2 regions of the Frankia sp. Mgl5 genome follow, and region 1 is predicted to be linked to the other one. Evidence: riboswitches for the same ligand, from Rfam matches in the RefSeq annotation. Region 1 holds a riboswitch; the other holds the start of a gene.
The links. Region 1 has a riboswitch for thiamine pyrophosphate ahead of thiC (phosphomethylpyrimidine synthase ThiC). Riboswitches for the same ligand answer to the same signal wherever they lie in the genome.

Region 1 (14,745 bases):
CGGACCTACGGTGTGTCGCCATTCCTCCGACTTCCAGGCCGAAGCCGCGCCTCTCCAGCCACCTCCGCGCCTCCCGCGTCGCTTACCACCATCACATGCGTAAGGGCAGTGCTGTGCGGCAACACACCCGCAACATCGCGGACGTGCCGGTCGCACACGATACGGGCTCGCCGTGTGGAGGCCGCGAACCACTCCGCCCGCCGCGCGGCCCTCGACCGACGCAGGCCCGGCCACCGAGCGCGCCGGTGCCCACCGGCGAGCAGCGTCGGCGCCGGCCCGCGAACCACACAGGCGCCGGTCGACATGAACGTTATCCACAACCCCGCCATCCCTCATGGACACAACGGATAAACAACAAGCATGGTCTATCCATGGCCCCTAGCCCAGGCCGATTCTCCTGGCGGGAGATCGCCGATCTGCAGTCCGGTGTCATCAGCGAGCACGACGCGATGGCCGCCGGCCTCACCCGCGCCGACATCCGCGCGCGGGTCGCCGACGGCACCTGGCGGCAGCCCGCGCGTGGTGTCCTCGTCACCGCCACCGCCACGCCGCCGCTGGTGCAGCAGGCCTGGGCGGCGCTGCTCGCCGGCGGGCCGAACGCGGTGCTCGGCGGGTCCACGGCCGCCGCCCTCGACGGCCTCGTCGGCCACGGCGACGAGGTCGTGACGGTGCTGGTCCCGCCCGGGCGCCGCGGCACGCCCGTGGCGGGCGTCGTCTTCCGCCGCACCGCACGCCTGGCTCCGGCGGACGTCCACCGTGCCCGGCTGCCACCGCGGACGGCGCCGGCCCGCTCGGTGGTCGACATGGCCGAGTGGTGCAGCGGGCGCGACGGCGCCCGTGCCGTGATCAGCGACGCCCTCCTGCAGGGCTTCGTCACCATCGAGGCGATGCGCCGGGCGTTGGCGCGCCGCGGCCCGATCAGCCGCCGCACCCTGATCGCCGACACCCTCGACGAGCTGAACCGCCGGACTCCCCGGATGCTGAGCCTCCGGTACGCCCAGCTCGAGGCGGCGTTCGGGCTGCCCCCCGGTCGGGCGCTGGCCACCCCCTCCCCCGACGCTCCGACCGGCCGGCTGGACGTCTGGTACGGGCCGTGGCGGCTGCTCGTGCGGGTCGGGCAGCCCGGTCCACGGCGGCCACGGCCCGCCGGCCGGCGGATCCTCACCGTCAGGGTGGAGCAACTCTGGCAGGCGCCGGCGGAGACGGCCGCGCTGGTCGCCGCGGCCCTGCGGGAGCAGATTCCGGCAGAGGCCGCCGACCGGCCGGCCGTGCCGCCCGGGCCGGACGAACCGGTGACGGAATGGCACGAAACGGTACGTGACGAACATGGCGAAGCTGACCAAGGGGGTGGCGGAGGCCAGTCACCTGCCGTAGCGTCGTCCCAGATGCGGGAGCTTCCACCCTGGGAGGCTGAGAGGGCGGCCGGGCAACTGCCGGTGCCGCCGACCGCCTGAACCTGTCCGGGTAATTCCGGCGTAGGGAGTGATCAAGGTGGTGCGTCAGATCCGCCCGACGGATTCCGACAACCCGGCGGCCGCGGCCTCCGGCACGGGCGACGGCGCGGAGGGCATCCTGGCCCGGCCGTTCCCCGGGAGCAGGAAGACCTACCTGGTCGGGTCCCGGCCCGACCTGCGGGTACCGATGCGCGAGGTCGCGCTGAGCACGGGCGACAGCCTGGTCCTCTACGACACCTCCGGGCCGTACACCGACCCGGGCGCCGGCGTCGACGTGCGGCGCGGCCTGCCCGCGCTGCGGGCCGGCTGGATCGCCGCCCGCGGCGACACCGAGGAGATCGAGGGGCGTGCCGTCCAGCCCGCCGACGACGGGCGGCGCGGGCCTGACGGGCAGGCCGGTGACACCTTCCTCGGCTCGGGGCAGGCTCCGCGGCGGGCTACCGCCGGCCGCGCGGTGACCCAGCTCGCCTACGCCCGGCGGGGCGAGATCACCGCCGAGATGGAGTTCGTCGCGCTGCGTGAGGGCCTCGCCCCCGAGCTGGTGCGCGACGAGATCGCCGCGGGCCGGGCGGTGCTGCCGGCGAACGTGAACCACCCCGAGAGCGAGCCGATGGCCATCGGCCGCAACCTGCTGGTGAAGATCAACGCGAACATCGGCAACTCCGCCGTCGCCTCCTCCATCGAGGAGGAGGTCGAGAAGATGGTGTGGTCGACCCGCTGGGGCGCCGACACCGTCATGGACCTCTCGACCGGGCGGAACATCCACACCACCCGCGAGTGGATCATCCGGAACTCCCCCGTCCCGATCGGGACGGTGCCGATCTACCAGGCGCTGGAGAAGGTCGGTGGCAAGGCCGAGGAGCTGACCTGGGAGGTCTACCGGGACACGGTGATCGAGCAGGCCGAGCAGGGTGTGGACTACATGACCGTCCACGCCGGGGTGCTGCTGCGCTACGTACCGATGACCGCGCGGCGCAAGACCGGCATCGTCTCGCGCGGCGGCTCGATCCTGGCGGCATGGTGCCTCGCCCATCATGAGGAGAACTTCCTCTACACGAACTTCGCCGAGCTCTGCGAGATCCTGCGGGCCTACGACGTCACCTTCTCCCTCGGCGACGGCCTGCGCCCCGGCTCCATCGCCGACGCGAACGACGCCGCGCAGCTCGCCGAGCTCGCGACACTGGGCGAGCTGACCTCGGTGGCCTGGGAGCACGACGTCCAGGTGATGATCGAGGGGCCGGGCCACGTGCCCATGCACAAGATCAAGGAGAACGTGGACCTGCAGCGCGAGCTGTGCCACGACGCGCCGTTCTACACCCTCGGCCCGCTCACCACCGACATCGCGCCCGGCTACGACCACATCACCTCGGCCATCGGCGCCGCGATGATCGGCTGGTACGGGACGGCGATGCTCTGCTACGTCACGCCCAAGGAGCACCTGGGCCTGCCGGACCGCGAGGACGTCAAGGCCGGGGTCATCGCCTACAAGATCGCGGCGCACGCGGCCGACCTGGCGAAGGGGCACCCGGGCGCCCAGGCCTGGGACGACGCGCTCTCGGACGCGCGGTTCGACTTCCGCTGGGACGACCAGTTCAACCTCTCGCTCGACCCGGAGACCGCGCGGGAGTACCACGACGAGACACTGCCCGCGGCGCCCGCGAAGACCGCGCACTTCTGCTCGATGTGCGGCCCGCACTTCTGCTCGATGCGGATCACCCAGGACGTCCGCAAGTACGCGGCCGAGCACGGTCTCGACACCGACGAGGCCGTCCAGGCCGGATTGGCGGAGAAGTCCCGGGAGTTCGCCGAGCAGGGTGCCCGGATCTACCTGCCGCTCGCCGACCGGCAGACCCCCTGACCCGGCGGCCGCGGGCCTCCCCGACCGCCATGGCCGGGAGAGTCCCGCGGCCGGCTTCAGCTCTCCTTGCGGGCCAGCACGCGGTAGGTGTTGGAACGCTCCCCCCTGGCCTGCCAGGACCTGCTGGCCCGGTCCAGTAGGGCGGCCAGCAGGAACGGGCCGATCGAGGCCAGCAGCAACGGCACGCGCAGCAGCCGCGGGCCCGGCCCGCTCCGGGCCGGGTCCAGCCACGGCCGGCGCCGCGGCGCCACCCGCTGGATGAGCAGGCCCAGCGCCCGGGTGAGGTCACCGGGGCGCAGCGCCGGCCCGAACTGGACGGCGATGGGGCGCAGCCCGCGGTCCTCCAGCGCGGCGAGCAGGTTGTCCGCCGGAATGAAGTGCAGCCGGCGCGGCACGTCCCAGCCGGCCCAGTACGCCCGCAGCCGCCGCGCCGCCGGGCAGTCCGCGTTCGGCAGCTCGATCATCAGGTATCCGCCGGGGGCGAGCGCCTTGACTGCGCCGTCCAGCTCCTCCGACGGGTAGCGGGTCCGCTCGAGATAGCCGAACATGCTGATCACGTCGTAGCGGCCGGCGAGGTCGTCCGCGATCTGGCTCAGCTCGCCCCGGTGGGCGGCGTCCACCCAGCCCCGCCGGTGGGCGTCGTCCACCGTGTCGGAGAGGTCGAGACCACCGAACACGGTGGCCGGCCAGTGGGCCCGGGCGACGTTGCAGAAGTGGCCGTGGCCGGTGCCGACGTCCAGCCAGGCCCGCGGGGTGGTGTAGGGACGCAGCAGCTCGGCCCGGGCCTGGTCGGCCGCGGCCTCGCGGGCCCGGGCGTGTTCCGCGGTCTCGGCGGCGAAGCCGTCCCGCCAGTCGCGCTCGTAGTAGTCCTGCCCGTCCGGGGTGATCATCGGGTTGAGGAAGACGTGGCCGCAGGCCTCGCAACCGTCGAGGCGGAAGCGCCCCGGCTTGCCCATCTCCAGGTCCCGCGAGCGCACCCGGACGCTGAGCTCGACCGACCCGCACCAGGGGCACTCGGCGCTGGTGGCCTCGCGCAGCCGCGTGACGTGGCGGGCGCGGGCGGCGTACCAGGCGGCTGTCTCCTGCCGGCGGCGGCGCGCCTCCGCCTTCGCCGGGTCCGCGGGCAGCCCGGCGGCCTTCGCCCGGCGCCCGGCCCGCGCGGAGTGCACAACGAAGATCACAAGACCGAGGATGCGGACGATCGGGCTGCGGATCAGGTCGCGGGGGGCGAGCGGGACCCGTCCCGCGCAGACGAAGAACGGCTGGAACCAGAACAGCGCCGTCGCGACGAGCGCGACCGGCTGGCTGATCTGGGCGCCGATGAAGGTTCCGATGTGCGGCGCGTACGGCATGTACAGGCTCGCCGGGGTGCACGCGTAGGCCCGCTGCTGGACGCGCACCCGCATCGCGGCGTCGTCACGCGCGGCCTGCAACCCGGGAACGACGGCCAGGTCGGTGGCGGTCGGGGCGTGCCGTTTCAGGCGGGTCGTGATGTCGACCAGCTCGACCGGGCTGAACCCCTCCCGTTGGGTGATTCCGACCCGTTCCAGCAGGTCGGCGTGCACCAGCAGGGCCTGGAACGCGCCCCGGCCGGGCGCCGAGCGGTCGGCCCGGTAGGTCCGGGTGTCGACCATCCGGGCCACGTCGAGCGCGCGTTCCACGGTGAGGTCGGCGGGGACGAGGTCGAGCACCAGCAGCCGCTCGCGGCGGGCGTGGTTGCTCGCCGCGCGCCGGGCCGCGTCGGAGAGCCGCACCCCCTCGGCCACGAGGAAGACGTGGGCGGGGTCTACCGGCCGGCCCGACGCGGCGACGGTGTCCAGCCGGCGCAGCCGGCCGCGCAGGCGGATCCCGTTCAGGATGAGCCCGACGCTCACCAGGATGGGTAGCAGCAGCAGCACGACTCTCACGCCCCAGCCGGTCGAACGCCCCGCGCCCCGGCCGTGGGCCCTGCCCCGGCGGCAGGCCCCGCCCCGGCGGCAGGCCCGCGGACGGGCGGGCCGCCGGGGCCGGGCCTACGGCAGCAGCTTCTCAATGTGGTCGGCGGCGGCCACGACACCACCCGCCGCGCTGAACTCGTCCCGCAGCCGCCGCGCCGCGACCCGGTGGGACGGCTCGTCGAGCACGGTGCCGATCGCGGTGGCCAGCGTCGCCGGGGTCGAGCGCCCGAAGCGCACCCGCACACCGGCACCGGCCCGCACCACCTGCTCGCCGATGATCGGCTGGTCGTCACGAACCGGCGCGACCACCAGCGGCACTCCCCGTGACAAGGCCTCGCACACCGTGTTGTTACCCGCGTGGCACACTATCGCGTCCAGTTCGGCCATCAGGTCCACCTGCGGCACGAACGGGCGGACCAGCAGGTCGTCGGGAACCTGGCCGGCGAGGTCGTCCAGCGGGCCGGGGGGCGCGACGATCACGGCCTGCACCTGGTCGGACATCCCCGCCAGCGCCTCCGCGGCCGCGCGCAGGAACCGCCCGCCGGCCTCCCGGGTGACCGTCCCGAGCGAGACGAGCACGGTGCGGCGGTCCCGGTCGAGCCACTCCCAGGGGAACTCCGGGGCCGACCGGCGCAGCCCGGCGGCGCAGCCGACGAACACGTGATGGGACGGATGACTGGCGGTACGCAGCAACGAGGGCACCGAGCAGACCACAGTGAGGTCCTCAGAGAAGCGCAGGTCACCGCGCGCCGCCTCCTCCGCCGGGACGCCGTTCGCGACCTGGAAGTCCCGCAGCCGCTCCGACACCCAGTTCCCGACCCCGGCGAGCACGGCGTACGGGTCGTCGAGCTCCGCCGACGTGGTGGCGAGCGTGGCCCACCGGATGCCGCGCCGGCGGGCGACCATGGCAGCCCCGACCGCCTGCTGGTCGGCGACGATCACATCCGGACGCCACCGTTCGACGACGGCACCGACGTCCCGCGCCATCGAGGCACCCAGCGGCAGCAGGAACTCGTCCCACAGGAACTTCAGTGACGCGGGCCCGCGCAGCGGCCGGGACCGTGCCTCCAGCTCGGCCCGCTGGTCGGCCGAGATCTCCCCTGGCAGCGCGATGAGCGGGACGGACGGCGGGACGAGCGGCCCGACGACGCTCGCGTGGCCGACCAGGGCCACCTCCTGCCCACGGGCCGCCAGCTCGCCGGCGATGCCCACCGCCGGGTTCACGTGCCCGGTCAGCGGCGGCACGGCGAAGAGAACACGGCCCATCAAAGCCCCCGAAATTCCATTCGTCTCCCTTCCGGCGGTGAGTCAGCCGCACCCTTCGCGAGCCGCACCGGTGACGATCAGGCCTCGACCGGCGAACCGGCCCGCGCCGCGGACAGCGACGTCGTGGGCTCGTCCCCACTGTTGAGGTTCGGCGGCGGGATCATCTGCCGCACCCAGTCGGGAGTGTCGAACCCGGCGCCGCGCACCTGGTGCGAGGGCATCGGCTCGGACCGCCGGAACAGCCACCACCGCAGCAGGTCGCGCAGGTAGTCGGCCGCCTCGCGCAGCACCATGTGGGTGTGCTGCTCCAGGACGACCAGGGTGCAGTCCGGGACGAGCTCGGCGAGCCCCTCGGCCTGGTCGATGATGTCCGAGTTCGCCCCGTAGACGGCGAGCACCGGCATCGGCAGGCTGGCCAGCGCCTCCGGCGAGAACGGCGGGGTCGCCAGCATGTCCTCGGCGATCGTGGTCTCCTTCAGCAGCGCCTGCGAGGCGCGCGTGATCCGGGAGACCGCGCGGCCGGCGGAGTTCGCCAGCCACTCCTCCACCTCCTCGTCGGTGACGGCCGCGAGCACCTGGGTCAGTGAGCGCGCCATCTCCTCGCCGAGGCCCTCGATGAGGAACGGCGGCTCGATGAGGGTCAGGCTCGCCACCCGCTCCGGGTGGGCCAGGCCGAGCGCGAGGGTCAGCGTCGCGCCGTAGCTGTTGCCCACGACGTGCACGGGCCGGCGCACGTCGAGCGCGTCGAGCAGGCCCTCGAGGTCGGCCATCGAGTCGACCATCGTGTAGCCGGTCGGGGTCCGCTCACTGCGGCCATGGCCGCGCAGGTCGTAGCAGATGACGTCGCATCCCGCTCCGGCCAGGCAGTTGCCCAGCGCGAAGTAGAAGCTGGAGATGTTGTCCATCACCATTCCGTGCACCATCACCACGACCGGCGACTCGGGACCGGCCCCACCCTTGGGCCCCAGCCTCTGCACATGCAGACGGACGCCGTTCGCGACGATCTCAGCCACGCGCTCTCTCCCTAGCTTCGTTCACGAAGGTTGTGCGCGCGGCGCGCCCCGCGCCGCGCGCATACGAGGTCCCCGTAGCCCCCCGCCGACCGTGACCGCCGCTAACGGGCGGCGGCCGGCGTGTCGGTCTCGAGGCTGTCGACGATGAACTGGACGACCTCCCCGACCTTCATGTTGATCACCTGGTCGACGTCCATCTCCGAGAGGAAGCCGACGAAGTCGACGTGGTCCCCGTAGGTCTCCCGGAGCCGGTCGGCGAAGGTCACGAACTCGATGCTCTCGAGCTCGAGGTCCGCGTTGAAGGAGGTGTCCATGTCGATCGACATGTCGACGATGTACTCCTCGCCGATCACGTCGCGCAGGATCTCCGTCACGTCCGCGAGCACCTGGTCGGCTCGGGTCGCCGGGTCCGCGGTCATGGTCGACTGGTCGGTGGTCATCGCTGGGTCTGCTCCTTCTGCTGATCGGGCTGCGTACCGGTCCGTGCGCCCGGCCGGTCACCGGCCGGGCTGGTGGGTTGACCGCCGGGCCGCCGCGTGGGCGGGCTCCCGGCCGCGCCGCCCGGAGGCCTCGCGGATCGCTCGATCCGTGGCGAGGTCCAGGCCACGATGTAGCCGCCGGCGGGTGCGCCGCCGGGTGCGGCGACGCGATCGCCGGTTCCGGCGGTGTGACCGCCGGGTGTGGCGGTGCCGGATGCGGCAGTGTGATCATTCGGTTCGGTGTCGGGACGGGGCCGGCCGGTGGTGTCCATGGTGCGCAGTGCCACCCACCACGTCTCGCTAGCCCCCGCTCCCACTTCCGCCGGGGTGGTGTGCCCGGCCGCGGCCGGTGCCGCCCCCGGCCCGCCGTCCGGGGCGGAGACGGTGACTGGAACCAGCGTCGGGGCCGGCAGGCCGGTCGCCTCGGTCGGCGCGCCGACCGGGTGAGCGACCACCCCGCCCGGCCCGCGCGGCACCGCCGCCAGGACGGCGGATCCACCCGGTCGCGGCCGGCCGACGACGAACCGCCGCTGATCGCCGGCCGGCCCGGTCCCGTACGCCTTCGCGACGGCCTGCTTCGCCGCGGCGAACCGCGCGAGCCAGACCGCGCGGACATCCGGATCCGCGCCGGCCAGTTCGTCGAGCAGGCTCAGCTCGGATTCGGCGAGCACGGCCGCCTCCGCGTCGGGCCCGCGCCGTTCGATGCGCTCCAGAGCGATCCCCACGCCGCCGACGTCCCGCGGGTCGTCCACCGCGAGGGCGACGGCGATCTCCGGGCGATGGGCGATGCTCACCTCGGGGCGGGTGAGCTCGGGCAGGCCCGGTCGGGTGGGCACCGTGCCGACGACCAGCCGCCCGGACACCAGATCCGTCACGCCGACCTCGATCGGCCACACCGCGCCGGCCCCGCGCTCCCACCAGCGGCGCCGCACGGCGTCCTTGGCCGCGATCCGCCCCAGCAACCAGGACCGGGCAGCCAGCGGATTGTGGCGGGCCAGCCGCGTCCGCTCGTCCGCGTCGAGGTAGTGGCGCAGCGACAGCTCCCGGGACGCCGGGTCACGCCAGTGCTCGGTGACCACCACCCAGCCGTCCGGCGTCAGGTGGCTCTGCGTGTTCGCCTCCGGCGCCAGTGCCATCGACCACAGGACGTCGTCCTCGGTGAACCGTCGGTCGGTCCAGCCCTGGATGTGCCCCCACAGCCGTCCGCCGGCGTCCCGGATCTCCATGTCCGCGGTGGCGGTGCGGTCGGTCACGTCCCGGATCCGGCCCAGGTAGGACATCCGCGCGCCGACCGGCGGCGGTGGGCCGAAGAACCGCATCGAGGTGACCGAGGCCGGGAAGAGCAGCCAGTCCGACGGCAGGTACTGCATGCCCCAGTAGCCGAAGAACTGGCCGGCGTTGTCGAGCAGCGCGCCGCTGGCGGGCGTCACCCGCAGCCAGCCGCGCAGCCCTGTCGGGGCCATCCCGTCGACGGACTCGACGCCCTGGTAGCCGGGCCCGTGGAAGAGCAGCCGGTCGTCGTAGATCGCGCGGCCGGTGTGCGGGGACGGCGACTCGCCGGGGATCACGACCTCCCCCGCCACACCCGGCGCCGGGACGAACCCGGTGGCCGTGTCGGTCACCGGCGGCGGCGCCGGGTAGGCGTCGGCGAAGACGACCGTCGCCCGCGTGTAGCCGACGACGTCCACCCGGACCTCGTCCGGGCCCAGCGGCGCGCAGGTGATCGTGACCTGCACCGGCGGCTCGATCGCCAGCCAGCGGGTGGCCCGCACGTCCCGGACGGCCACCACCGCGCGGCCGGGCATCAGCGCGCTCGCCTCAGCCATGATCATTTCAAGCACGCCGGTGAGCGGCACGACCGGGAACAGGTCGGACGGGTCGGACCACCCCGGGGGCTGCCGGTAGAAGCAGTGGTCGGCGACCTCGGGCATCGTCGCCAGCGAGAGCTCCCGCCGCACGGTCCGCCCACCACCCGGCCCACTCGCCGCCGGCCCACTCGCCGCCGGCGCGGGCGGCGCAACGGGCGCGGAGGCCGCCGCCGGCGCCGTCGAGGGGGGACCGGACGCCCGCGTCGCGGCCCAGCGGTCGGTGACGGTGGACATCACCGCTCTCGCGTCCGTGACCGCCGCGCCCAGCTCGGCGAGGACGGCATGCCGCGCGGGCCCGCCGAGCCCGTCGGCCACCTGGGCCGGCGTCTCGCCGACGGGACGTCCCGCGGCCTCGCCGCTGATCCGGGACGGGAGCGACGCCGCGAGGTCCGGCGCGTCCGCCCCGAGCCGGACGAGCGGCGTGCCCAGGCGCAGCCGCACCGCGCGCCCGGGCCGAGCCGGCGCGGCCGTCTGAGGCACCCGGGGCGCCCGCGGCTCCCTGGCCGGGACGGTGGCGGGCTCTGGTCTGGTGTGGCAGGGCAGGACGTCCAGGCGCGGCGCGGCGCCCTCGGCCCACAGCGCGGCCGCGACCCGCCGGAGCTGGTCGAGGCCGGACCGCTTGACGGTGTTCGTGACCAGCGACGCGTGCTCGTCCCCCGGCCCGTTGAGGGTGTCGTCGACGAATCCGGCGACGCTGCCCATCCCGACCTGCACGAACACCCGGACGCCCGCGGAGTGCAGGCGCCGCGTCAGCTCCCGGAAACGCACCGGCTCGAGCAGGTGCCGGACGGCCAGCTCCCGGATGTCGTCGTGTCCGGATGGATACGGAGCCACCGTGGTGGCAGACCACACAGGCACCCGCGCCGCGCGCAAGGGGGTGTTGTAAAGGCCGTCCTGCAGGCGCTTGAAGTGCGGCCGCAGGAACGGGGAGTGGAAGCCCGAGCGGAACGGCAGCGTCTGCCCCAGCACCCCGCGGGCGCGCAGGCGGGCGAGCGCGGTCTCGACGCTGTCCACCCGCCCGCAGATGATCGACTGGTGCGGGCAGTTGTCGTGCGAGACCACGATCTCGGGCAGTCCGGCGATCACCTCGGCGGCGACCTCCGCGCCGCAGCCCAGCGCACCGAACACGACACCGGGCACCTCGAGCGAGGCCGGGTCGAAGACCTCGATGAACTCGTCGGCGTAGTCGTCGCTCATCAGCCCGGCCGAGAGCATCGCGTTCCACTCGCCCACGCTGTGCCCGGCGACCAGGTCGGGGACCACCCCGAGGCGACGCAGCGCCGTGTCGAGGACCCGTCCCACCTGGACGCTGGCGACGCCGTGGCTGCCGAGCTCGGCGGTGTCGCCCACCTCCGGACGCGGCAGGCCGAAGTGGTCGCACACGTCGTCGATCCGCGGGGCGAACTTGTCTTCCAGACCGCAGAACAGGAACGCCAGCCGCGGTCCGCCCGCGGCGTCGGACGCCGGGCGGTCGCCGAGCAGGGGCTCGGGGACGAACCAGAGATCGTTCCGCCCGCGCCAGGCGGTGCCGCGGGCCGCCACCGTGCGGGCCAGCGCGAGCCGGCGCGGGGTGGGCGCCACCAGCGCCAGCCGGAACGGCCCACCCGCCGGCGGGGACGCGGCGTCGTCGCGCCCCAGCAGGTCGGCGTCCGGGACGTCGAGCTGGGCGACGATCTCGGCCGCCGACGAGCCCGCGAACAGCAGGACCCGCTCGGCCGCCGGGTCGGGCCCGAGGACGGCACCCGTCCCGGCGGCGTCGACGGCGGTGGCGGTGGCGGTGGAACCGACGGAACCGACGAAGCTCACCGGGTTGACGGCGCCGGCGTGGTCGTCGAGGCACTCCTCCAGGACGACGTGCGCGTTCACGCCGCCGAACCCGAAGGCGTTCACCCCCACCCGCCGCGGCGCGGAACCGGACGGCTCCCACTCGGCCGCCGTCCGGACCGGAGCGAAACGGCTCCCGTCGAACAGCGGGTGCGGCTCGTCGCAGTGCAGCGTCGGCGGCAGGGTGCGGTGGTGCAGCGCCAGCGCGGCCTTGATCAGCCCGGCCATGCCGGCGGCGGGCATCGCGTGCCCGATCATCGACTTCACCGACCCGAGGCCGACGGGGCTCGCCCCGACCTCGCCGCCGAAGACCTTCGCCAGCGTCGAGAGCTCGGTCCCGTCGCCGGCCGGAGTCGCGGTTCCGTGCGCCTCGATCAGCCCGACCGCGCCGGGCGCCGCCGGGTCGAGGCCGGCGTCCGCCCAGGCCCGCTCGATCGCCAGGATCTGCCCGGAGGACGCGGGTGCCATCAGGCTCGCGGTACGCCCGTCGCTGGACGTCCCGGCGCCGCGCAGCACGGCGTAGACCCGGTCGCCGTCGCGGCGGGCGTCGGCCAGCCGCTTCAGGACGATCATCCCGACGCCCTCGCCCATGAGCAGGCCGTCGGCACGGCGGTCGAACGGCCGGATCCGCTGGGTGGGCGAGAGCGCCCGCAGCAGCGTGAACAGGCTCCAGAACGAGACCTCGTGCACGATGTGCACGCCGCCGACGATCATCGCGCCGGCCCGGCCGCCGGCCAGCTCCCGCATCGCGATGTCCACCGCGACCAGGGACGACGCGCAGGCCGCGTCGATCGTGTACGCCGGGCCGTGCAGGTCGAGACGGTTCGCGATCCGCGAGGCCGCCAGGTTCGGCACCAGGCCGATGGACGCCTCCGGCCGCTGCGGACCCAGCTTGGCCAGGAACGCGTCGACCACCTGGTCGACGGCCGCGTCCGGGACGTCCGGCAGCACCTCGCGCAGCGTGGTCGCCAGTTGGTGCGAGGTGCGGACCCGCTGCTCGAGCCGGGCGACACCCGGCCCGACGTAGCCGCCACGGCCCACCACGACGCCGACGCGGCCGCGGTCACCGAGCGTCTCGGCCCCGCCGGCGTCGTCCATGGCCTCGGCGGCGAGCCGCAGCGCGAGCAGCTGGTCGGGCTCCGCCCAGTCGACCGAGACCGGGACGATGCCGAACCGGGCCGGGTCGAACGTCGCCAGGTCGTCGACGAACCCGCCGCGCCGGCAGTAGAAGCCCGCGCCGTCCTGCCGCCGGCCGCCGCCGCGCCGGTCGCCGCCGGGCTGCCGGTCGCCGTCCGTGGCCGGCCCGGCGTAGTACTCGTCGAGGTCCCAGCGGCCCGGTGGGACGTCGCTGATCGCGTCCACGCCACCGACGATGTTGTGCCAGTAGGTGTCCAGGTCGCCCGCGCCGGGGAACAGCGCGGACATCCCGACGATCGCGATCTCCTGCCCGCCCGCGCCGCGGGGGCCGCCGCCGCTGTGGCGGGATGTGTCACCCATCGAACGACCCGACTCCCGCGCACATGTAGACGACCTGGGTCGGCGCGTCCGCGACCGGCTCACCGAGCTCTCGCAGCAACGCGGCGACCCCTTCGCCGGGGTCGATCAGGCCGATGCCCCGGCGGGCGTACTCCCGGGACAGCTCGGCGGACACCATCCCGCGGCCGGCGGCCGTGTCGGTGCCCCAGGGACCCCAGTCGACGCTGACCACCCGGCCGGCGAAGCGCGCCGAGGCGGTGTGCGCGAGGGCGTCCAGGGCGTCGTTGGCGGCGGCGTAGTCGACCTGCCCGCGATTGCCGAACACCCCGGCCACGCTGCCGAAGAGCACAACGAAGCCCACATCGGGCCGCAGCGCGTCCAGTAGGGCGCGCGCCCCGTCGACCTTCGTGCGGAACACCCGGTCGAAGGACTCCGGCGACTTGTCCCGCAGCAGCCGGTCCTCCAGGACGCCGGCGCCGTGCACGACACCGTCCAGCCGGCCGTGGCGGGCGTAGACGTCGGCGACGACACCGGCGACGGCGGTGACGTCCCGCACGTCGATCGGGTGGTAGCGCACCGACGCGGCGACCTCCCGCAGCGCGGCGAGCGTGGCACGGATCTCCCGCTCGGCCAGGATCCGCCCGATGCGCGCCTCGATCTCGGCCGGGCGGCGCACCCCCGTCGCGATCAGGGCCCGGCGCAGCGCCGGGGCGTCGGGCGCACCCGCCGTGGCCTCGTCCTCGGGCGCGTCCGGGACGGGCGTGCGCCCGACCAGCTCGACCGCGCAGCCGGTGGCACCCGCAAGCGCCAGCGCGGTACGGGCCGTGATCCCGCGCGCACCACCGGTCAGCAGGACGACGCCGGACCTGTCCAGCCCCGGCGGAGCGGCGGCGGCCCGAGGCGATCCGGCGGCCGCGGACCCCGGCCCGGCGGTGACCGCGACCAGGTCGGACATCCGCAGCTCGGGCGCGATCCGGACGCCGTCGCGGTAGCCGACGACGACCGGCGCGGCCGGGTCGAGCATCTCCGCGAGCAGGCTCTCCGCGATCCGCCGCGGCTGCGCCTTGGGATGGATGTCCACCAGCCTGATCAGGAGGTCGGGCAGCTCACGGGCCAGGGTCCGGACCAGCCCGGCCATGCCGGCGCCCGGGCCCGGGTCGCCGATCTCGCCGTTGCGGCCGAGATCACCACCGAGGCCGGTGACCGCGACGAGCCGCCGGATTCCGGCCAGCGCGGCGGCGCGCAGCGCCGGGAACGCCGCCGGCAGACCGCCCACCGGCCCCGCCGAGCCCTCGGCCGAGGCGGCCCAGAACAGCCCGTCGGCGGCGATGCCGGAGGCGACCAGCTCGCCCAGGGCGGCGTCGTTCGCCGAGATGATGCGGACCTGCGCCCCGGCCTGCTCCAGCAGGGTCGACAGGGCGAGGCCGATCCCGAGCCCGCCGTCGACGACGGCGAACCGGGCGCCGTCCAGCACCGCCGCCCGACCAGCGGCGACGATGTCATCCCAGGACGGCAGCGGAGCCAGTTCGGTGGACTCCACCACGAACCGACGCAGCGGCACCCGCTCGGC
Region 2 (14,745 bases), on a different contig from region 1:
ACTGGTCGGGCCAGGAGTTCCTGCGCATCACCTTCGCCGAGCCGGACCCGGTGGCGCTCACCGACGCGCTCGGCGAGGTGGTGGACGCCGCCGCGCGCGGTTCGGCCACCTCAGGGCCGGCGTCCACAGGTACCGTCGCGGGCTCCCCCGGCGGGCCCGGTACGGCCGGTGCCCGCCGGGACGGCATGACGCTGCTGCTGCGCGGCGTCCGCGCCGCGCTCCCGGGCGGGGTGCGGGTCGAGATCCTCAAGCCGGACGCGGTGCTGCGCACCGAACGGGTGCGGGTCTCCCAGCTCGGCGACGTGTTCTCCGGCGGCCAGCAGCTCACCGCGGCGATCATCCTGTACTGCACCATGGCCGCGCTGCGGGCCAACGACCGTGGACGGCTGCGCGCCCGGCACGCCGGCGTGCTCTTCCTCGACAACCCGATCGGACGGGCCAGCGCCGCCTACCTGCTGGACCTGCAGCTCGCGGTGGCCGACCGGCTCGGAGTGCAGCTGATCTACACCACCGGCCTGTTCGACACCACCGCGCTGAGCGCCTTCACCCTCGTCATCCGGCTCCGCAACGACGCCGACCTGCGGGCCGGGATGAAGTACCTGCGGGTACAGGAACGACTGCGCCCGGGACTGACCCCGCCGGACGTCGCCGCGGGCGGCGCGGCCGGAGTGATCACCGCCAGCCGCCTGTTCCGGCGGACAGCACCCGGCCCGCCGGCCACGGCATCAGTGCCAGCCACGAGATCAGCGCCGGCCGGGACCGGCCGGGAGGCCATCGCCGCCACGAACGGGGACCGGTCCGGTCCCGCCGCCGCGAACGCGCATACGGGACCGTGAGCATCGAGTCCGCACGGAGCCTTGGTCCCGCGCACGGCGGATGAGACCATGAGCCCGCGCCGCCCGGCACCCCCCGAGCCGGGCGGCGCCGTTCCAGCGGTCAGCCGCAGGCCTCCGGCGGTCAGCCGGCCGGGCAGGGGCGCACCTCGACGGACCCGTCGGTCGTCGAGCTCCGGCCGTCGAGGTCGGTCGCCACCACGGTGTAGGTGATCGTCCCCGCCGCCGGCACCGGCCCGATCGGCCCGGACCAGGTCGACCGGTCGTTCACCGCCGTGCCCAGTTGGAGCGGGGTGGTGGTGGCCTGTCCGTCCGGCACCCGGGTGCGCACCTCGACGCCTAGGACGCCCGTCGGGTCGACGACCGTGGCGGTCACTGTCGCCTGCGTGGTGCCCTGATCACCGGCGCAGCCGCTGGGGAGGATCGTGGTCGGCGCGGCCGAGACGCCGCTGAGCCCCGGCGCCCCGGAGACCCGCGCGGTGATCCGCAGGTTCCCGCCGCCGGAGCCGTCGACGGCCGAGACCGGGACGTCCAGGTCGATTGAGCCCGGCGGAGCCACCGCCCGGTCGAGGGTGACCACGAGCGGCACCTGCGCGCCCGGATCGACGACGTCCCGCCCCGGGACGACGCTGACCCACCCGGGCGTGTCGCCAACGCGCACGCGCGCCGGTGACGTCCCGACGCCGAGCACGTCGAGCCTGATCGTCGACTCCACCTCGCCGAAGTCGACGTCGGTGCGGCTCAGCCCGATCGCCGGCCCGGCCGGCGGGGTCCCGCGCGGGACGCCCGTGCCCGCTCCCGGGCGAGCCGGCGCGGACGTGCCGCCCGCCTGGGACGGTTCGGGAGACGCCGAGACCCCGGAGCTCTCCACGGGCTCGGGCGGCCCGGATGCCCCGAACGCCCCGACGGGGACGGGGCCGTTCGCCGTCGGCGAGGGAATCGGCGGGGACGCGACGGAGGTCGACACGACGATGCTGGTCCGCGCACCGGCCGGGTTCCGCACCGCGGACGCCGGCCCCGACCCGCTGTTGTGGATCAGGAACAGGGTCGTGGCCAGGGCCGCCGCGGCTCCCACCGCGGCCGCGACCCGCCCCCACCGGATGGGGAGGATCCGTTTGGAGCGACCCCAGGGAGAACGGTGCCGGCCAGCGGGACTGATCTCGTCCGCCATCCGTTGTTCCATTGGGTCCGAGCGTAGGCCCAAAAGTGGATACAGGACCCCGATTCACTCGTTTCCGTGACGAAGTCCCCACCAAACCCACCACACCAGCGTCTGGGTTACCAACGCGAACCCGAACAGCAGGTCCTCGACCGGCGCGAACACGAGGCGGGGCCCGGCGATCGCGTCCGGGTCGTACACGACGATGTCGAAGCCGGTCAGGATGCCGTTCGTGACGAGCTGGAAGAAGACGATGATCGCGTAGGCCGTCCAGAACAGCCGGCGGGTGAGCAGCCGGGTACGCAGGATCCGCAGGTCCAGCAGCACGCTCACGGCGACGCCCACGACGGCCAGCGCGGTGTAGCTCATCCCGGCCCGCGGGCCCCGTCCACCGGCCTGTCGCCGGCCCGCTCGTCGCCCGCCTGCCAGCCGGTGACGGCGCGCACGGCCTCCAGCGCGAGCACGGCACACACGGGGACCACGACGAAGAAGAGGACCTCGTCGAGCGGGAGGCCGCCGGGCAGCAGCACCCCGGTGGTGCGCCGCGGGTCGAACGCCCAGTGGCCGCGCGCGATCGCGTACAGATCCCACCCGACGAAGACGACCAGCACCGGCGCCACCGACAGCAGGAGGCGGCGGGGGCGCGCATACACCCTCGTCCGCAGCAGGATCTCCAGCGGCGCCGTCGCCACCAGGCACCCCAGCAGCACCGCGAGGTAGCTGAAGTGGCCCAGACCGCCGAAGTGACCGAGGCGGCTCACCGCGGACGCCCTCCCCCGGTCAGGCCGAGCGCAGGCGTTCGGCGAGCGCGGTGGCGGCGGCTCCCGGATCCGCGGCCTCGGTGATGCCCCGCACCACCACGACCCGGCGCGCGCCGGTCTCGAGGATGGCGTCCAGGGTCCGCGCGTCCACACCGCCGGTGACGAACCAGGGTTTGGCCCCCGGCTCGAACGGCGGGGCGTGCCGCGCGGCGAGCCGCGGCAGGCCCATCCCGACCGGTGGACGGCCCTCCTTGGTCGGCGTGGCGTGCACCGGGCCGACGCACACGTAGTCGACGTCCGGGTCCGCGAGCGCGGCCAGGAACTGCTCGGGATCGTGCGTGGACAGCCCGATGAGCGCGTCCGCCCCGACGATGGTCCGCGCCAGCCGAGGCGGGATGTCGTCCTGCCCCACATGCAGGATGTCGACGCCCGCGAAGGCGGCGACGTCGGCCCGGTCGTTGGCGCTGACCAGGGCACCGACCCGGTCCGCGGCCTCCCGCATCCGGGCCAGCCCGGCGAGCTCCTCGCGCCACTCCAGCCCCTTCTCCCGGAGCTGGACGAGGTCGACGGCGGGCGCGCCCGGCAGGCCGAGCACGTCCTCGAGGAAGCTTCCCTCGTCGCCGCGACGCGCGGTGCACAGGTACAGGCGGGCGTCGAGGAGGCGGGCCATCCGACGCGCGCGCAGCGACTCAGCCCCCGGCGACGGCACGGACGATCTCCAGGGTGTCGCCGTCGGCCAGGTGGACCGAAGGCATCTCCGACGGGGTGAGCGCGGTGCCGCGCAGTTCCACGACCACCGAGCCGGGCCGCAGCCCGAGTTGGACGAGCAGGTCCGGCAGGGCGAGCCCGGCGGGCACCTCCCGCGGCTGCCCGTTGACGACGATCCGCGCGCCGCCCGGGCCATCGGCCGGGGCGGTGCTGACGGCTGCTGGTCCCGGGGACGGATCGAGCTCCGCCCGGTTCGGACGATCGGCCATGCACCCGACCCTACGGGAGCGGGCGCCCCTGGCCGGGCGGGTTCGGCGGGCCGGCCCGGTTCAGAACCCCAGCGCCTGCGCGCGCCGCCTGACCTCTTTGCCGCGGTTCTCGGCCAGCGCCTGGACCGGGGTGCCCGGCAGGCTCGGATCCTCCCGGAACAGCCAGTCGAGGGCCTCGTCGTCGTTGTAGCCGGCGTCGAAGAGCAGCGTGAGCAACCCGGGCAGGCCCTTGACCACCGCGCCGTCCTGGATGAACGCCGCGGGCACCTTGAGCACGCCGTCCACCCGCCTCGCCAGGAGAGTACGGTCGCGCACCATCTGGCGCACCCGGGTGACGGGCACTCCCAGACCCTCGGCCACGTCGGGCACGTTCAGCCAATCCATGGTCAAGAGTAAACACCTTGTGCCGGGTTGGTCAGCCGGGCGCCATCTGCGCGCCGCCGGCCGCCGCCGACCTGCGGGCCGCCTCGAGCACCGCGACCAGCCGGCGGGCGTCCTCCGGCTGGTGCTCGGCCAGTGGCCAGCCGGCGACCAGGCAGTCCGCGAGCTCGCGATGGAACCTCGTGGCGTCGTGCGGCCCGGTCGGCAGCGCGGTGCGCGTCCCGTCGTGGGCGAGCAGCCGCGGTGACCGCGGCGCCCCGCCGTGGCCGTCGCGGGCGTCGCGGGCGTCGCGGGCGTCGCGGGCGTCGCGGGCGAGCAACGAGCCGTTGCTGCCGAGCACCTGGGTGCCGGGCCGCGCGGCGGCGGACACGTCCGAGATCGTCACCTGGGCCTCGCAGCCGCCGGCGAAGTGGAGGAGCACCCGGGCGTGGTCGGCGTTCGTGACGTGGTGCCACACCCGCTTGTGCCCGAAGGCGCTGACCCACTCGACCTGGTCGTCGACGAGATCGAGGACGCGGCCGAGCTGCACGGCGCCCCGGTCGAAGATCAGCCCGCCGCTGATCCGCTCGTCGTCGTGCCAGGTGCCGGCGGGCCGCCGCAGGCCACCGGAGAAGACGTCGATCCACATCACCTCGCCGACGTCCCCGCGGTGCACGGCCGTGCGCATCGCCCGGTGACCTGGGTCGTCCCGGCCGTCGGGGTAGACGGCGAGCAGCAGCGAGCGGCTCTGGGCGAGCTCGGTCAGCTCGTCCACCTCGTGGGTCGACAGGCACATCGGGGCGTGCACGACCACCTGCTTGCCGGCCTCGAGCGCGCGGCGGGCCCACTCGACATGGGTGTGGGTGGGGGTCGCGACGATCACCAGGTTGAGCTCGGGGTCGTTGACCAGGTCGTCGGGGTCGTCGACCCGGCGGCCCGGCCGGTCGGTGTCCTGGCCGGGCGGGCGGGCCATCCCGCCGTCGCAGAGGGCGGCCAGCTCCAGGCCCTCGACGGCGTCGACGGCGTCGATGTGCACACCGAAGACGTCCGGGGCGCCGATGAGCCCGACCTTGACCGGCCCGGCGTCGGTCACGCCGAGCGCGTGGCGCAGCCAGCGGCCGACGAGCCGCTGGTAGCGGGGATCGGCGAGCAGTTCCTCGCCGGCCCCGAGGGTGAAGATGCCCAGGCCGGTGGACGGCCGCCAGGTGCAGATCGGGTGCTCCCCCATCTCGTGGCGCACCATGAGCAGCCGTTCGACGTCCTCGGCCACCTTCTCCGGGACGACCCAGGACTCCCGGGGCCGGAAGTCCCCGAGGCGGGCGGCCACGGCGGCGCCGTCCGGCCCGGGGATCAGCGGCAGGTCGTAGGGGGGCGTCACCCGGCCGGGGGTGAGCCCGGAGGCGTCGATGAGCGGGCTGTCCGGCGACAGCGACCGGACGGTCGGCCCGGCCAGCAGGACGGGCACGGACTGCCGGGCCCGGTCGAGCAGCTCCTGCTCGACGTGGTCGAGCGGGCGGTCGATGAGGACGAGCAGCGCGTCGGCCGAGCGGGCCGACGTCGGCCCGAGCCCGGCGGCCCGTAGATGATCACCGAGCGCATTCACGCCGGGAAGGTTCGACACCAGGTGAATGCGTGGCACGGGGGGCACTTTAGTCAGAACCCACCCGGACGGGAACAGTGGGTTCACGACACGCGAGCACGCCACGCACTCCACGACAAAAAGTAAACAGTATCGTTACGGAAAGTAGGCAACTACGGGCACGACAAAGACCGCCGGCCGCCGGAGCGGCCGGCGGCCGCCCGTCTCACACCGGCTGCGCGGGCTGGAGCTCCTTCAGCGCGACCGCGGGGTCCGCGAACCGCTCGACGTCCGGCGCCACGCCAGCGAGCAGCATCCGCCGGCCGGCGACCATGTCCAGTGGTCGGGCGACGGTCACCAGAGCGACCAGCTCGCCGTCCGGGGCGAACCAGCCCGCCGACCAGCCCGGCGCCCGCTTCGCGCCCTCCGGCGCGACGGCGGTCGGATCCCCCCGCAGCACCAGCGTGCTGTCCGCGCCGGGCATCCCGGCGAACTGGATCATGCGCCCGAACTGCTGCGACCAGAAGTACGGGACGGGATCGTAGATCTCGGCCTGGTCGCCGGCCTGCGCCGGCCCGTCACCGCCGGCCAGCGAACGCAGCAGGGTCGCGACAGCGACCCGCGGCGACTCCTGGGCGCATTCCCAGTGCTCGACGCGCAACCGGCGGTCGTAACGCCGGGACCACCACGCGGCGCAGTCCCCCACCGCGACGACCGAATCCGGCCGGTAGCCGCCGGCCCCGCCGGCCGCGCCCGGCCCGCCGGCGTCGGCCGCCCTGGCGCCGGGCACCGCCGACAGCCATTCGTCGACGACGACGCCGCGGTCCAGCGGCAGAGCCGACGACTCCAGCCAGGCGACGTCCGGGCGGACGCCGACTCCCACGACCACCACGTCGGCGGGCACGAACTCGCCCCCGGCCAGCGCGAGCCCGTCCGCCCGGATCTCGTCGACCGCGACACCGAGCCGCAGGTCGATCCCTACCTTGGCGTACCAGGGGACCGTGTACCCGCCGATCTCGGCGCCCAGCGCGAGCAGCGGCGCGGAGCCGGCCTCGACGACGGTCACGGCCGCGCCGGCGGACGCCGCGTGCGTGGCGACCTCGGCGCCGATCCAGCCCGCGCCGACGATGGCCAGCCGGGTACCCGGGGTCAGCGCCTCGCGCAGCGCGAGGGCGTCGTCGATGGTGCGCAGCACCCGCTGCTCGCCGGGGCCGGGCAGCCGCACCGGGGCGGCGCCGGTCGCGAGCACCAGCCCGTCGAACTCGACGGCGCCGCCGTCGGTCTCCAGCACACCCGGGCGCAGCCCGGTCGCGTGCCGGCCGAGCAGGAGCTCCACGCCGTCGAGGTCGAAGGGCAGCGTGGTGTCGTCCGTCCGCCCCGACAGCACCGCCTTCGACAGCGGCGGCCGGTCGTACGGCCGATGCTCCTCCGCGCCCACCAACGCGATCGTGCCCGCGAAGCCCTGGGCGCGGAGCTCGACGACCGCTCGCCCTCCGGCCAGCCCGCCACCGACGACGACGACACGGTCCATCAGCCCACCCGCTCCATGGGCCGAGAGGCTACTGGGCAGGTCTGTCCCGTGTCGCCCGCTAGTCGCGCTGCCCACAACGGCGGGCGGCGCGGGCTCGCCGCGACGGAGGATCGCCGGTCGGTCAGCCGGTGGCGTCGACCAGCGGGAAGGCGTCCTTCCACACGGGCTCGTAGCCGGCGCCGACCAGCATCGCGGCGACGTCCGCCGGGGAGCGCTCGTCGGAGATGGAGAACTGCTCCTGCGCCGTCCCGGGCCGGCCGTACCCGCCGGGCTCGGTGGACGAGCCCGCGCTCATCGTGGTCACCGCGATGCGGACCAGGCCGTCGCGCAGGGCCGCCGGCTCGCGGGTCGACAGCGAGATCGCCGCGTCCGGCTCGAACAGCCGCAGCGCCGCGTGCGCCTGGACGAACTCGGCGTCACCGACGACGACGGTCGGTGGGAAGCCACTGGCACTCGGCTTGATCCTCGGCAGCGCCACCGAGACCTCCGTCCGCCAGAAGCGGCGGGCGAGGAAGGATGCGTGCGCGGCGAGCGCGAGGACGTCGGCCCGCCAGTCCGGCGCCAGGCCGAGCAGGACGCCGAGGCCCAGGCGGCGGGCGCCGGCGCGGGCCGCCCGCTCGAAGGAGGACAGCCGGCGGTCGTAGTCGCGCTTCCACCCGGCCACGTGCACCTGCGCGTAGCGCTCCCGGTCGTAGGTCTCCTGGTAGTGGACGACGCCGTCGAGCCCGGCCGCGACCAGCCGGCTGTAGGTGTCGTCCGACCAGGTCTGGGTCTCCACCGAGATCGAGGGGACGAACGGCCGCAGCCGCTCGACGACGTCCACCAGGTACCCGGCGGAGACCTCGACGCGGTGCTCCCCGGAGACCAGCAGGATGTGCCGGAAGCCGCGGTCGGCCAGCAGGCGCGCCTCGGCCTCGGCCTCGTCGACCGTCAGGGTGCGCCGGGCCACCTCCAGCCCCTTGGCGAACCCGCAGTAGGTGCAGGACGACAGGCAGGCGTTCGACACGTACAGCGGGGCGAACAGCCGCACCGCCCGGCCGAACCGGCGCAGCGTCGTCTCCCGTGCCGCCTGCGCCAGCTCCTCCAGCCGCCCGGTCGCGGCCGGCGACAGCAGGACGGCGAGGTCGGCGATGTCCAGCCGGCCGCCGGCGTCGGGCCGCCCGGCGGCGACGGCCCGGCGCAGGACGGCGTCGACCCGCGCCTCGTCGGCCTCGACCGAGACACGGGCGAGCGCCGGGATGTCGAGCGCGGCGAGCTCGCGGGCGAACAGCCCTGCCGGGCTGGCCATCAGCCGGCCCCGCCGGGCAGACCGGGCAGGCCGCCGGGCACCGCGCCCAGGAAACCGGTGAGCGGAGAGGACGCCTCGGCCACGGTGGCGCTGCCCGCCCGCGGTCTGCCGGCGAGGTGGGCCATCCGCCCGGCGGTGGTCGCGAGCGCGAAGGCCCGGGCCATCGCGACCGGGTCGGCGGCGATCGCGATCGCCGTGTTGACGAGCACCGCGTCCGCCCCGATCTCCATCGCCTCGGCGGCGTCGGAGGGCGCGCCGATGCCGGCGTCCACCACCACCGGGACCCCGGCGGTCTCCACGATCGCCTCGATCGCGTCGCGGGTGCGCAGGCCGCGGTTGGAACCGATCCAGCTGCCCAGCGGCATCACCGTGGCGCAGCCGGCCTCCTCGAGCCGGCGTGCCAGCACCGGGTCGGCCGAGCAGTACGGAAGCACGGTGAACCCGTCGGCGACCATCAGCTCGGCGGCGCGCAGCGTCTCGATCGGGTCCGGCGCGAGGGTGCGCGGATCCGGCGTGACCTCCAGCTTCACCAGGGACGTCCCGGTCGCCGCGCGGCCGAGCCGGGCCAGCCGCAGCGCCTCGGCCGCGTCCTGCGCGCCGGAGGTGTTCGGCAGCAGCGTCATGCCGGCCGGGACGAAGTCGAGCACGTCGCCCTCCCCCGCGCGGCTCAGGTCGACCCGGCGCAGGGCGACGGTGACGATGTCCGCGCCCGAGGCGACCAGGCTGTCGCGCATGACCGGATGGCTCGCGAACTTGCCGGTGCCGACGAGGAGCCGGCTGGCGTAGACGGTGCCGGCGATCCGGAACGGGTCGGGATGACCGCGCTCCGAATGGTCGGACTCCGGATGGTCGGACTTGTCCGGCTCGCGTCGGACCTCGGTGACCCGCTGTGTCATCAGATGGTTCCTCCCCACGCGCGCATGACCGCGATCGGGTTATGCGGGTCGCCGGCGGCATGCTGGCCGGCCTCTCAGCCCGCGTCCGCGGGCTCCCCGGTCACGCCACAGTCTAAGCCGCCGCGCGCGGCGGACCAGCGGCTCCGGCGAACCCGGACAGACAACGCGTCCCGTAGCGGCCTCCCGTCGCGGCGTCACAGGGCGCGCCCACGCGAGATCGACCGGCCCCGACCGAGCGGCCGGGGATCGAACGCACGGCTGGAATTCCAGATTTTGTGACGAACATCCCGCCCGTTCGGGTACATCTCATAGCCAATTGCGCAGTAAGACCACTGTCTGGCCGATCGGGCGGCCGATCGTAAACTGTGCATGTGGATTCCACCGTGGCCGACCCCGTCATAGGTCGTCTCCTGGACGGGCGGTACACCGCCCAGGAGCGGCTCGCCGTCGGCGGGATGGCGACGGTGTACGTCGCCCATGACAACCGGCTCGACCGGTTCGTCGCCCTCAAGATCATGCATCCGAACCTCAGCCACGACCCGGAGTTCGTGGCCAGGTTCCACCGGGAGGCGAACGCGGTCGCGCGGCTGAACACGCCGTGCGCCGTCTCGATTCTCGACCAGGGGTCCGACACCAGCCCGGCCGGTGTCCTGCACTACCTGGTGATGGAGCTGGTCCGCGGGCGCTCGCTGCGCCAGCACCTGGGGATGCGCGGGCGGCTCACCGTCGCCGAGGTCGTCGAGATCTTCGAGCCGGTGGCCGAGGCGCTCGCCGCGGCGCACGCGGCCGGCATCATCCACCGCGACATCAAGCCGGAGAACATCCTGCTCGGTGACGACGGCCGGGTGAAGGTCGCCGACTTCGGCCTGGCCCGGCCGGTCACCAATCCCACGGCGGCCCTCACCGGCGGAGTGGTGATGGGGACGGTCGGCTACCTGGCCCCCGAGCAGGTCACGCACGGCACCGCGGGCATGCGCAGCGACGTCTACGCGGCCGGCGTGATGCTGTTCGAGATGATCACCGGCAACCTGCCGCACACCGGTGAGACGCCGATGTCGGTCGCCTACCAGTCGGTGCACGGTGACGTGCCGGCGCCGTCCACGGTCGTGCCGGACGTCCCCGCCGAGCTGGACGCGCTGACGCTGCGGGCCACCGCCCGCGACCCGAACCACCGGCCGGCCGACGGCGCCGCGCTGCTGGCCGAGTTGCGCGCGATCCTGCCCTACCTTCCGGCGCCGGACGCCGGGGAGGAGTACCACTCCGGCTTCACCGGCCCGCTGGCGGCGCCGCCGCGTCCGGCACCGCCCCGGCCGCCCGCCGGGCCGCAGGTCGCCCCGACCAGCATGCTGGGCACGGGCTCCGGCTCGTCCTCGGGCGGGCGGCGGCGGGCCCAGCGGTCGGGGCCCGGCTCGCGGCTGCCGGTCGGCCCCGCCGTCATCGCCGCGGTGGTCGTCGTGTGCCTCGTGCTCGGGGTGCTCATGCTGCGGTCGCTCGTCGGCGGCGGGAAGCCCGAGGTACCAAAGCTGATCGGCCTGGCCAAGGCGGACGCCGAGCAGGACCTGCGCGACGCCGGCCTGGCTTTCACCTACGGCGCGGAGATCGCCAGCGCCCAGATCCCGCAGGGGCACGTCGTCGAGCAGGACCCGAAGGATGGCGCCGCGGTCAGCGACGGCGCCGTCGTGACGCTGCGGCTGAGCTCCGGCGTCCCCAAGGCCACCGTGCCGGACCTCGCCGGCCTGACCGTCGACCAGGCACTGCCGAAGCTGACCGAGGCGAAGCTGGCGGACGGCGGGCGCAGCAGCGAGGCGAGCGACACGGTGCCGCAGGGCCAGGTCATCCGTACCGAGCCCGCGGCCGGGGCGGTCGTCGACCCGAGCACGTCGGTGAAGCTCGTGCTCAGCAGCGGGCCGTCCTCGGTCGCCGTCCCCAGCGACATCATCGGGATGACCTTCGACGAGGCCAAGGCGCGCCTCGACTCGCTGAACCTCAACCTCACGGTCCAGCAGAGCAATGTCGCCAGCGACAGCGTGGATCCCGGTCATGTGGTCCGCTCGTCGCCCGACCCCGGCCAGCGGGTGAACGCCGGCGGGGCGGTGACGCTCTTCGTCGCCCAGGAGGCCGACTCCGGGGACGGCGACGGCAGCGGCGTCATGGTCACGGTCCCGAACGTGGTGGGCAAGTCCTGGTCGGACGCCGAGCGCATCCTCAACCGCCTCGGGCTCAACGCCGACCGGTCGAACTGGTTCGCGGAGCGGGTCACGGGGCAGAGCCCCAAGGCCGGCCGCAAGATCGAGAAGGGCAGCACCGTCCATCTCAAGACGGAGTTCCGCGTAGGCAACTGATCCCTGGGCCGGGTGCGGGCCGGAGCGTGAGTTCCACCTGACACCGATTGCGGCACGCTGCGAGGAGGCCACTCGTCCCCGTGACGAGACACGCCCGGGATCGCGGTTACCGGCACCCCCGATCGGGTACGGTCGATCTTCACCGGGACCGCGGGCCGGGGCAGGGGAACGAGGAGCGCGGGGGGCGACGTGGCGGCAGGGCGCGGACCGCGCTGGCGCGGCGGGCGGGCCGGCCGCGCCGCCGAGGTGCTCGACGGCCGGCGTGAGCCCCTCGACGAGACCGAGCTGCAGCTGGCGCGCGCGGTCGCGACCCTGCGGGCGCTGCCCGGTGCGCTGCCCGCGCCGGCGATGTCCCCCCGGGTCCGCGCCGAGATCCGGGCGATGCTCCTCGCCGAGCCGATCGGCGCCCGCGGCACCCACGAGGTTGGTGCGGGCAACGGCAGGGAAACCGTCGGCGCGACTGAGAGCACCCGGCGGGCACAGCCGACCCGACCGGCCCGGCCGACCCGACCGGCCCGGCCGGCTAGACCGGCTCGTCCGGCCCGGCCCGCCGCGCTCGTCACCCGGCCAGGCGGGATGGGCGTCCGGCAGGCGTTGCGCGCCGCCCGGCCGGCCCTGATCGGGGCACTGGCCGCCTCGGTCGCGACGGTGGGCGTCGCCGTGAGCGCCGAGCAGGCCCTGCCCGGTGAGCTGCTCTACGGAGTGAAGCGGCAGGTCGAGCAGATTCAGGTCAGCCTGGCCGGCAACCGCGTCGATCGCGCCAAGATCCATCTCTCCGTCGCCCGGAACCGGATGGACGAGCTCGCCGCGGTCGTCCATCCGGCAGCCCGGCCACCCGCCGGCACGCGCACCGGCTCCCCCGCCACCGGCGGAACCACGGCTGGCCTCGGCCCAACTGACGGCGCCCCAGCTGACGGCGACCCAGCTGGCGGCGACCTGGCCGGCGGCGGTGCCGCCGGATCGCCCTCGGGCCAGCCACTTTCAGCAACGACCCCGGGCCCCGGATCTGCCGGGGTGCCGCCGACAGAGGCGGCGCCAGAGCAGACAGGCGAGCCGGTCGCGGGCGGCCTGGTGCGAACGGGCGAATCGGTGCCGGCGGGCGCCGCGACCCCCGATCCGGCCGCTTCCTCCCCGAGCCACGCGGCGCCCGAGGGACGTCCGGCCACGGACGGGGACATCGGCACGGTGACCAGGCTGCTGCGCGACTGGTGCGACGAGGCCGGGGCGGGGAGCACGGTCCTGATCGAGGAGGCGCTCGCGGGCAGCCGCGACGCCCGGGCGACCCTGAACGAGTTCGCCGCGGACCAGTCGACGCGCCTCGAGGCGCTGTTCGACGCGCTGCCGACCGGCTCGGTACCCGGCGCGGACAAGGCTCGGCAGATCATCCACGACGTCGACTCGGCGCTGGCCGTCACCGCCCCGGAGGCCGACGGGCCGTCCGGGGCCGGCACCGCGGCGAGGCACGGCGGCATGACGGCCGGGACGGCGAGCGGCGGCACCTCACCTGACCCGACCGGCCGGGCACGTTCGGCCGACGGGATGACCAGCCCGACGGTCACTGAGCGCGGCGACTTCCAGCGACAGTCCACCGGGCCGCGGGCTACGGCGCCCGTGCCGACCGTCCCCGCGGCGATCGGCGGCATGGCCGGCGGGTTCCTCCCCGGCCTGCCCTTCCTCACACCGGCACAGTCACTGACACCTGACCAGCCATCGGCGTCCGACAAGCCGTCAGCGCCCGACCAGCCAGCGGCATCCGGGCAGGCGTCGACGCCCACGCCCGCATCGCCGCCACCCGGCACGGTTCCCGGAGATCCGGGCGCCCCGCCGGCGGACCGGTCGGCATCCGACCTCCCGCTTGTTCTGGAACCAGAGCCGTCGGCACCGCCGCCGACGGGCGGGCATCCCGGCGGCGGCACGTCGACACAGCCCTCCCCCACGACGCCGCCGGACGTCCTCGAGACGTTCGACGCGCCCGCGAAGGCGGTCGGCCCCGGCGACGACCCCGCCGGTGATCCCGCCGGTGATCCCGCGGTCGACGATCACGCCGGTGGCGGGGCCGAGCAGACTCCGGCGGACGGTTCGTGGTCGGACGGTCCGCGGCCCGAGGTGTCCCCCGTCGCTCAGCCGTCACCGGCGGCGTCGGACGACCCGCTGGCGGAGAAGGCCGTCTTCGGGGAGTGGGCGGCCGAGGCCGCCCCGGACAGCACGGAACCGCCCAGCCCCGAGACAGCCCCGACCGCCGGGACGACGCCGACCAGCTCGACGACACCGACCGGCGAGGCGGAGCCGACCGGCGGAACCGCGGTCACCCCGAAGACCACGGTCACCCCGAAAAGCACGGTCACTTCGAAGACCACAGCGAGCGCGGCAGCCACCCCGACGACCGAGGCCACCGAGGACGTCACCGGAGGGAACGCGCCGGCCGGGCAGCCGTGACCGCCCGCCCCGGGCCTGTGCCAGGGGCGGGCGGGACACCGGTCAGCGGGTGTGTGTGTCGCGCTCCGCGCGGGCCTGCTGCAGCGACTCGGCCACCAGGAAGGCCAGCTCGAGCGCCTGGCCGGTGTTCAGCCGCGGATCGCAGGCCGTCTCGTAGCGGCCACCGAGGTCGGCCTCGCCGATCATCTCCGCGCCGCCGAGGCACTCGGTGACGTTCTCGCCGGTCAGCTCGATGTGCAGGCCACCGGGGTGCGTCCCGAGCCCCTTGTGCACCTCGAAGAACCCGAAGACCTCGTCGAGGACGTCGTCGAAGTGCCGGGTCTTCACGCCGCCGACGTCGCGGGTGTTGCCGTGCATCGGGTCGCACGACCACACCACGGGGTGCCCGGCCGAGTTCACCTTGTCGATGATCGGCGGGAGGGCGTCGCGCACCCGCTTGGCGCCCATCCGCGCGATCAGCGTCAGCCGGCCGGGGACGTGGTCGGGGTTGAGTCGCTCGGTGAGCGCCACGACCTCGTCCGGCGTCGCCTTCGGGCCGATCTTGCAGCCGATCGGGTTGCCGACCCGGGAGAGGAAGTCGACG

Region 2: it holds a riboswitch for thiamine pyrophosphate, as region 1 does, so the genes downstream of both, MXD62_RS16355 (thiazole synthase) here and thiC (phosphomethylpyrimidine synthase ThiC) in region 1, are expected to answer to the same signal.

The regions. Positions count from the first base shown of each region.
Region 1 covers NZ_JALKFY010000633.1:8,619-23,363, reverse strand. Annotated here, with positions in the region: TPP riboswitch at 1,378-1,497, shown strand; gene thiC (phosphomethylpyrimidine synthase ThiC) at 1,642-3,312, shown strand; gene MXD62_RS18495 (class I SAM-dependent methyltransferase) at 3,369-5,210, opposite strand; gene MXD62_RS18490 (glycosyltransferase) at 5,325-6,515, opposite strand; gene MXD62_RS18485 (alpha/beta fold hydrolase) at 6,593-7,528, opposite strand; gene MXD62_RS18480 (acyl carrier protein) at 7,630-7,968, opposite strand; gene MXD62_RS18475 (type I polyketide synthase) at 7,965-13,196, opposite strand; gene MXD62_RS18470 (type I polyketide synthase) at 13,189-14,745, opposite strand, start outside.
Region 2 covers NZ_JALKFY010000618.1:34,172-48,916, reverse strand. Annotated here, with positions in the region: gene MXD62_RS16405 (hypothetical protein) at 1-836, shown strand, start outside; gene MXD62_RS16400 (hypothetical protein) at 958-2,004, opposite strand; gene MXD62_RS16395 (lycopene cyclase domain-containing protein) at 2,059-2,361, opposite strand; gene MXD62_RS16390 (lycopene cyclase domain-containing protein) at 2,358-2,726, opposite strand; gene MXD62_RS16385 (thiamine phosphate synthase) at 2,773-3,462, opposite strand; gene thiS (sulfur carrier protein ThiS) at 3,443-3,730, opposite strand; gene MXD62_RS16375 (Rv2175c family DNA-binding protein) at 3,791-4,114, opposite strand; gene MXD62_RS16370 (Gfo/Idh/MocA family protein) at 4,146-5,729, opposite strand; gene MXD62_RS16365 (FAD-dependent oxidoreductase) at 5,896-7,200, opposite strand; gene thiH (2-iminoacetate synthase ThiH) at 7,322-8,488, opposite strand; gene MXD62_RS16355 (thiazole synthase) at 8,488-9,384, opposite strand; TPP riboswitch at 9,379-9,493, opposite strand; gene pknB (Stk1 family PASTA domain-containing Ser/Thr kinase) at 9,768-11,726, shown strand; gene MXD62_RS16345 (DUF5667 domain-containing protein) at 11,916-14,162, shown strand; gene MXD62_RS16340 (class II 3-deoxy-7-phosphoheptulonate synthase) at 14,205-14,745, opposite strand, start outside.